One region of the Streptomyces sp. NPDC057002 genome, then DNA from elsewhere that is predicted to be linked to it. Evidence: riboswitches for the same ligand, from Rfam matches in the RefSeq annotation. Region 1 holds a riboswitch; the other holds the start of a gene.

Region 1 (4,203 bases):
ATCATCTCGAGCGTGGACTGCTGCCGGTGCAGCTCGGCGTCGACCGCGGCGGCGACGGCCGGGTCGAACTCGTGCAGGGATGTGTTCAGGACGGACATACGGCTACGACCTCTCAGCCGGCGGAGAACGCGGTGTACTCGTCGGCGGAGAGCAGGTCGCCCGGCTCGTCCGTGACGCGCACCTTGAACAGCCAGCCGCCCTCGAAGGGGGCCGAGTTCACCAGCGACGGGTCGTTCACGACGTCCTCGTTGACCTCGGTGACCTCACCGGAGACGGGGGAGTAGAGGTCGGACACCGACTTGGTCGACTCCAGCTCGCCGCAGGTCTCGCCCGCGGACAGGGTGGCACCGACCTCCGGGAGCTGGACGAAGACGACGTCGCCGAGCGCGTTCGCCGCGTGCTCCGTGATGCCGATCGTCGAGACGCCGTCCTCGGCGCCCGACAGCCACTCGTGCTCCTTGCTGTAACGCAGCTCTTTGGGGTTGCTCATGGCCTGGATTCTCCTGTACGCGCGGGAGTGCTGATGAAGGGGGACCGCTGGTGAGCGGGGGTGTGATGCCCGGGACCGCTGTGACGGCCCGCGGCCGGTGTCTGCTTCTGGCGCTTGGCCAGTCTCTACTTCTGGCGCTTGTAGAACGGCAGCGCCACGACCTCGTACGGCTCGTGACTGCCCCGGATGTCCACGGCCACACCGGGTGTGCCGGGCGCCGCGTGCGCGGGGTCGACGTACGCCATCGCGATCGGCTTGCCGAGCGTGGGGGAGGGGGCGCCGGAGGTGACCTCGCCGATCACCTCGCCGCCGGTGACGACCGGGTACCCGGCGCGCGGGACCCTACGGCCCTCGGCGACGAGGCCGACCAGGACGCGGGGCGGGTTCTGCTCGGCGCGCGCGGCGGCCTCGGTCAGGGCCTGGCGGCCCACGAAGTCGCCCTCCTTCTCGAACTTCACCACCCGGCCGAGTCCGGCGTCGAAGGGCGTCAGGGAGGTGCTCAGCTCGTGCCCGTACAGCGGCATGCCCGCCTCAAGGCGCAGCGTGTCGCGGCAGGACAGCCCGCACGGGACCAGACCGGCGCCCTCGCCCGCCTTGGTGAGGGCCTGCCACAGCTCGACGGCGTGCTCGGGCTTCACGAACAGCTCGAAGCCGTCCTCGCCGGTGTATCCGGTGCGGGCGATGAGGGCCGGGACACCCGCGACCGTGCCGGGCAGACCGGCGTAGTACTTCAGGCCGTCGAGGTCGGCGTCGGTGAGGGATTTCAGGATCCCCGGGGACTCCGGCCCCTGCACGGCGAGCAGCGCGTAGGCGTCCCGGTCGTCGCGCACCTCGGCGTCGAAGCCGGCGGAACGTTCCACCAGGGCGTCCAGGACCACCTGGGCGTTGGAGGCGTTGGCCACGACCATGAACTCGGGGGCCTCGGTCTCGGCCAGCCGGTACACGATCAGGTCGTCGAGGATGCCGCCGTCGGCCTGGCAGATCATGGTGTAGCGGGCGCGGCCGGGCTTGACCCCGCCGATGTTGCCGACCAGCGCGTGGTCGAGGAGGGCGGCGGCCCCCGGCCCGGTGACGGTGATCTCCCCCATGTGGGAGAGGTCGAACAGCCCGGCCTTCGTACGCACCGCGTTGTGCTCGTCACGCTCGGAGCCGTAGCGCAGGGGCATGTCCCAGCCGGCGAAGTCGGTCATCGTCGCGCCGAGCGCACGATGCAGGGCATCGAGCGCGGTGTGGCGGAGTTCTCCTGTACTGCTCATCGGTCGGTCGTCTCCCAAAGGCATGACGGGCGAGGTCGTTCCTCCCCATCTGTCATCGGAACCTGAGAGGTTCGCCATGACCACACGGGACACGGCTTGCACCTTGGGTGGGGCCACGCCGTTTCCCCGGACTCCGGAGAAGGGTGCGGCCCGCTTTTCAGATGTGCCTCGCCCGCGCGGTAACGGGGCCTGAGAGATTCAAGGGAGGGACTTGCTCCTTCGGCGCCCCAGCGTCGGACGGTGCTGGGGACTCTCCCGCGCGGATTCAAACGGCCGGTATGCAGTTGGCGCGCACATCATTGCACGCATCGTCGCGGGGTGGCAGGGGGACCACCCTGTAGCAGGCCTGTTGCAGGAAGAGGACTAAAACCAGAGACATCGGGCATTACCTTCTCTTTACACTCGGCGGGCATGGGACTCCGTACCTGGCCCCAGGGGAGGACGATCACGGTGAACAGGACCACCGCGTACGCCACGACGTCGGGCATCGCGCTGCCCGAGCAGCCGACCGCTCCGGTACGCGCGGCCTGCGGCCCGCAGCCGGTGCCGGTCGTCCGCGATCTGCGCGAGCGCGCCGGCCGCGGCCCGCACGCGCTGCTGTTCGGCCCCCGCGACATCGTCGTGGTCACGGGCCTGCCAGGCAGCGGCAAGTCCACGCTGATGCGGCGCACCGTGCCGGGCCGGCGTATCGACTCCCAGGACACCCGCGACCACTGGGACCGCCGCATGCCGCGCGCCCTGCCGTACGCGGTCTACCGCCCGCTCGTCCGCCTCGCCCACTACGCCGGGCTGCGGCGCGCCCTGCGCACCGGCGAGGGCGTCGTCGTGCACGACTGCGGCACACAGGCCTGGGTCCGCCGCTGGCTCGCCCGCGAGGCCCGCCGCCGGGGCGGCACGCTGCATCTGCTGATGCTCGACGTCACCCCCGAGCAGGCCCTGGCCGGCCAGCGCGACCGCGGCCGCGGTGTGTCGCGGTACGCGTTCCTGCGCCACCGCGCGGCCACCCACCGCCTCCTGCGAGAGGTGGAGCGCGGCGAACTCCCCACGGGCTGCGGCTCGGCGATCCTCGCCGACCGCGACGCGGCGAACACCCTGCACCGCATCGCCTTCGCGGGCTGACGGCCCCGGCCCGTGAACCGGCGCGGACGGGACCGGCCGTCCGCGGCCGGCGGCTCTGGTCACAGGGCTGGCGGCCGCGGTGGGTGAGCCGGGTTCACAGGGCCGGCGGCCGCAGGTGGTCAGCCGTGTTCGTGGGGTCGGCGGCCGTGGTCGGTGAATCGTGTTCATGGGGCAGGCGGCACGGGTCGGTGAACCGTGTTCATGGGCGGGCAACCGTGGTCGGTCGGCCCGGAGAGCAACGGACCGTTCGCCCGCGGCCCCCCATCGTGGTTCACGGGGTGGCCGTCCCCCGTTCCCGAGCCGCTAGCCTTTGAGCCACAGCAGTGGTTCCAGGCAGGCGGTAGGCAGATGGACTTCCCGGCGGACTTCTCCGCGGACTTCCCGGCGCAGACGCAGACACACCCGCACGGCGGATGGCCCGGCAACGAGCTGGAGGAGGTGCTCTCGGCCTCCCTCGGCGCCGGCCCCTCGGCCGGCGGGCGGATCGTCGAGGTGCTCGGCCGGAGCTTCGTGTGGATCCCGCTGCCCAGCGGCGGCGGCCCGCAGAGCGGCCCCCTCGACCTCCCCGGCATGGAGATCGAAGGCCAGGCGTACGTCCCGGTGTTCAGCTCCGAGGAGCAGTTCCGCCAGGTCGTCGGCTCGCACATGTCGTACACCATCGCGCCGGCCGTGGAGTTCGCCCGCGGTCTGCCCCCGCACGCGGGGATGGTCATCAACCCGGGCGGCGTCGTCGGCATCCCGCTCCCGCCGTCGGCCGTCGCCGAGCTGTGCCGGGCCGGCCGGACCCCGCTGGACGGCCCAGCGAGCGGCGGCCGGGTGCGCCTCTTCGAGCCCGACTGGCAGGACGACCCGGTGGACTTCCTCGCCGCCGCCTCCGCCGAGTTCGAGGCGATCGGCGTCGTCGTCACCGCCCGCCGCTGCCTCGCCGCGATCGAGACCGCCGATCCGGTGATGTTCGTCGGCGTCGAACTCTCCCAGTGGGAAGGCGACCTGCGCGCCCTCCCCCTGGAGGCCCTCACCCGCGCCGTCACCGCCGCCCCGGCTCCCTGGCCGGTCAACCTGGTACTCCTGGACGTCGCGGAGGACCCGGTGGGCGAGTGGATGCGGGACAGGGTCCGGCCCTTTTACCAGCGGTAGGTCAGATACCTCAGGGGCGCGGGACGGTACCATCATGCGGCTCCGCCGCGTGGGCGCGCCCGACCACATACGACCCGCACCCGCCGACCGGCACCAAGCTCCGAGCCCCCGCACGGGCTTAAGCTAGGTGCACGGCTGGCACGAGGGTGTTGTACGAAGGGGCGATAGAAAAGTGAGCGCTGGCACTGCCGCGGCCGGACA
Region 2 (4,203 bases), on a different contig from region 1:
GGCTGCTGGGGAAGGCGCACGGGCACGGGCTCTACGCCATGGCCCTGGCGCGGGACGACCGGCCCGTGGTGGCGGAGCGGGAAGCGAAGTCGGTGTCGGTCGAGGACACCTACGACGTGGACATCCACGACCGGCTGCGGGTCGGGCTGGAGGTGCAGCGGCTCGCCGACCGCTGTGTACGGCGGCTGCGCGAGGCCGGGCTGTCCGGGCGGACCATCGTGCTGAAGGTGCGGCGGTACGACTTCTCGACGCGCACCCGTTCCGAGACGCTGCGGGGGCCGACGGACGATCCCGGGGTGATCCGTGAGGCGGCGGCCAGACTGCTGGACTCGGTCGACACGACGGGCGGCGTGCGGCTGCTCGGGGTGGGCGTCAGCGGGCTCGCCGACTACACGCAGGAGGACCTGTTCGCGCAGGCGGCCGGTCAGCGGGCGGTCGCGGAGGACCCGGTCGAGGAGCACTCCGCGGCGCCGGTCGAGGAGCGGCCCGCGCCGGCCGAGCGGCGTTGGCCGGCCGGGCACGATGTGCGGCATGCCGGGTTCGGGCACGGGTGGGTGCAGGGCAGCGGCCTGGGACGGGTCACCGTACGGTTCGAGACGCCCGACTCGGAGCCCGGGCGTGTGCGCACCTTCCGGGTCGACGATCCGGAGCTGGAGCCGGCGGATCCGTTGCCGCTGGTGTTACGAGAGCCGCAGGGGGGCGATGAGCCGGATGGTGACTCCGGGGGTGTGGGGCTGCGCTCCGCCGCCCCTTAGGCGGCCCGTCGGGGGCTTCAGGCCGTCTCGTCGGTGCCGGCCAGTTTGCCGAAGTCGTGGTCCTGAAGCGGGGGAGGGGCGGCGACGTCGAGGCCGTAGTGGTGGTAGAGCTGGAGTTCTTGCTCCGGGGAGAGGTGGCGGCCCACGCCGAAGTCGGGGGCGTCCTTGATGAGGGCGCGGTCGAAGGGCACGTGGAGGGCGCCGTCGATCAGTTCGCTGGGCTCCAGGGGGACGAAGGCGTCCCGGCTGAACAGGCCGGTCCGTATGGCCGCCCACTCCGGCACGCCGGTGGCGTCGTCGAGGTACACCTCGTCGATCGTGCCGATCCTGGTTCCATTGCGGTCGAACGCCTTGCGGCCGATCAGGTTGCGCGGATCGATATCGGTTCGCACGGGCCCTCCACATGGTCGCAACTCATCCGTAACCACTACAAAACGGCACATTCGAGGAGGTGGCCACTCGAAGGTTCGTGCGTTGGCCGCGCTGGTAGGCTGACAACGGCTGCTGACCCCGTGCGGGAGAGTCCTCCAGACATCATCGGAGGCGCCGAAGGAGCAAATCCTCCCCGGAATCTCTCAGGCTCACGTACCGCACGGACGAGGTCACTCTGGAAAGCAGGGCGGATGTCACGGCTTCCGCTCTCACCGACGGTGAAAGCCGGAGGCCTTCGGGCGATCCGGTGAAGCTCTCAGGTTGACATGACAGAGGGGGAGGCCGTCCGGGTACCCGTGCCGTGGTGCCCCTCGAAGGTCGTGTCAGACCAGGAGGCCTCCGCATATGACCGCCCATCGCATTCCGCTCTCCGAGCTCGAAGAGGCAGTTCCCTTCGAGCAGCGCCACATCGGCCCCGACCACGAGGCGTGCGCCAAGATGCTCGCGCACGTCGGCTACGGCTCGCTGGATGAGCTGACGGCCGCCGCCGTTCCGGCCGTGATCAAGAGCGCCGAGGCACTGGACCTGCCGGGCGCCCGCAGCGAGGCCGAGGTGATCGCCGAGCTGCGCTCCCTCGCCGACCGCAACCAGGTCCTCGGCTCCATGATCGGGCTCGGCTACTACGGCACGTTCACGCCGCCGGTCATCATGCGCAACGTCATGGAGAACCCCTCCTGGTACACGGCCTACACGCCCTACCAGCCGGAGATCTCGCAGGGCCGGCTCGAGGCGCTGCTCAACTTCCAGACCATGGTCGCCGACCTGACCGGACTGCCGACCTCCGGCGCCTCCCTGCTCGACGAGGGCACCGCGGCGGCCGAGGCCATGGCGCTGTCGCGGCGGCTGGGCAAGAACAAGAAGGGTCTGTTCCTGGTCGACGCGGACGCGCTGCCGCAGACCATCGCCGTGATCGAGACCAGGGCCGAGCCGACCGGTGTCGAGGTCGTCGTCGCCGATCTCGGGGACGGCATCCCCGCCGAGATCGCCGAGCGCGAGATCAACGGCGTGCTGATCCAGTACCCGGGCGCCTCCGGAGCCGTACGGGACATCAAGCCGGTCATCGACCAGGCGCACGAGCTCGGGGCGCTCGTCACCGTCGCCGCCGATCTACTCGCGCTGGCCCTGCTGAAGTCGCCCGGTGAGCTCGGCGCGGACATCGCGGTCGGTACGACGCAGCGGTTCGGTGTGCCGATGGGCTTCGGCGGACCGCACGCCGGTTACATGGCCGTCGGGGAGAAGATGGCGCGCAGCCTGCCCGGGCGGCTCGTCGGTGTGTCCGTGGACGCCGACGGGAACAAGGCCTACCGGCTGGCGCTGCAGACGCGTGAGCAGCACATCCGTCGTGAGAAGGCCACCAGCAACATCTGCACCGCCCAGGTGCTGCTCGCCGTGATGGCCGGCATGTACGCCGTCTACCACGGGCCGGAGGGCCTGAGGAGCATCGCGCGGCGCACCCACCGGTACGCCACGGTCCTCGCCGCCGGGCTCGCGAACGGCGGTGTCGAGGTCGTGCACGGCGCCTACTTCGACACCCTGACCGCGCGCGTCGCGGGCCGGGCCGCCGAGGTCGTGGCCGCCGCGGCTCGGAACGGGGTCAACCTGCGTCTCGTCGACGCCGACCAGGTCTCGATCTCCTGCGACGAGACCACGACGCGGGCCCAGCTGCGTGCCGTATGGGCCGCGTTCGGGGTCGAGGGTGTCGTCGAGGCGCTGGACGCCGCCACGGAGGACGGGCTCCCCGGTGCCCTGCTGCGGTCCGACGAGTACATGACCCATCCGGTCTTCCACCAGTACCGCTCCGAGACCGCCATGCTGCGCTATCTGCGTCGGCTGGCCGACCGCGACTACGCGCTCGACCGCGGCATGATCCCGCTGGGCTCCTGCACCATGAAGCTCAACGCGACCACGGAGATGGAGCCGGTCACCTGGCCCGAGTTCGGGCAGCTGCACCCGTTCGCCCCCGCGGCGCAGGCCGAGGGCTACCTCACGCTCATCCACGAGCTGGAGGACCGTCTCGCCGAGGTCACCGGGTACGACAAGGTGTCCCTCCAGCCGAACGCCGGCTCGCAGGGCGAGCTGGCCGGTCTGCTCGCCGTACGCGGGTACCACAGGGCCAACGGGGACGCGCAGCGCACCGTTTGCCTGATCCCGTCGTCCGCGCACGGCACCAACGCCGCGAGCGCGGTGATGGCGGGCATGAAGGTCGTCGTCGTCAAGACCGCCGAGGACGGCGAGATCGACGTCGAGGACCTGCGGGCGAAGATCGAGCAGCACCGTGACGAGCTGGCCGTGCTGATGATCACCTACCCGTCCACGCACGGCGTGTTCGAGGAGCACGTCTCCGAGATCTGCGCCCAGGTGCACGAGGCGGGCGGGCAGGTCTACGTCGACGGGGCCAACCTCAACGCGCTCGTGGGACTCGCCAAGCCGGGGCACTTCGGCGGGGACGTCTCGCACCTGAACCTGCACAAGACCTTCTGTATCCCGCACGGCGGCGGCGGGCCCGGCGTCGGTCCGGTGGCGGTGCGTGAGCACCTCGCGCCGTATCTGCCGAACCATCCGCTGCAGCCCGAGGCGGGCCCGGAGACCGGGGTCGGCCCCATCTCCGCGGCGCCGTGGGGCTCGGCCGGCATCCTGCCGATCTCGTGGGCGTACGTCCGGCTGATGGGCGGCGAGGGGCTGAAGCGGGCCACGCAGGTGGCGGTGCTCAGCGCCAACTACATCGCCAAGCGGCTGGAGCCGCACTACCCGGTGCTCTACACCGGCCCCGGCGGGCTCGTCGCGCACGAGTGCATCATCGACCTGCGGCCGCTGACCAAGGCGACCGGCGTGAGTGTCGACGACGTCGCCAAGCGGCTGATCGACTACGGCTTCCACGCGCCGACGATGTCGTTCCCGGTGGCCGGGACGCTGATGATCGAGCCGACCGAGTCGGAGGACCTGGCCGAGCTTGACCGGTTCTGTGAGGCGATGATCGCCATCCGTGCGGAGATCGAGAAGGTCGGCTCCGGCGCGT

What was found. Region 1 has a riboswitch for glycine ahead of gcvT (glycine cleavage system aminomethyltransferase GcvT). Riboswitches for the same ligand answer to the same signal wherever they lie in the genome.
Region 2: it holds a riboswitch for glycine, as region 1 does, so the genes downstream of both, gcvP (aminomethyl-transferring glycine dehydrogenase) here and gcvT (glycine cleavage system aminomethyltransferase GcvT) in region 1, are expected to answer to the same signal.

Annotation. Positions count from the first base shown of each region.
Region 1 is NZ_JBHURZ010000008.1:299,321-303,523, reverse strand. Features, by position in the region: gene glyA (serine hydroxymethyltransferase) at 1-98, opposite strand, end outside; gene gcvH (glycine cleavage system protein GcvH) at 113-490, opposite strand; gene gcvT (glycine cleavage system aminomethyltransferase GcvT) at 616-1,746, opposite strand; glycine riboswitch at 1,786-1,912, opposite strand; glycine riboswitch at 1,914-2,014, opposite strand; gene ACFT32_RS34550 (AAA family ATPase) at 2,197-2,865, shown strand; gene ACFT32_RS34545 (enhanced serine sensitivity protein SseB) at 3,214-4,002, shown strand.
Region 2 is NZ_JBHURZ010000015.1:55,448-59,650, reverse strand. Features, by position in the region: gene ACFT32_RS43260 (DNA polymerase IV) at 1-755, shown strand, start outside; gene ACFT32_RS43255 (PRC-barrel domain-containing protein) at 773-1,147, opposite strand; glycine riboswitch at 1,261-1,356, shown strand; gene gcvP (aminomethyl-transferring glycine dehydrogenase) at 1,533-4,203, shown strand, end outside.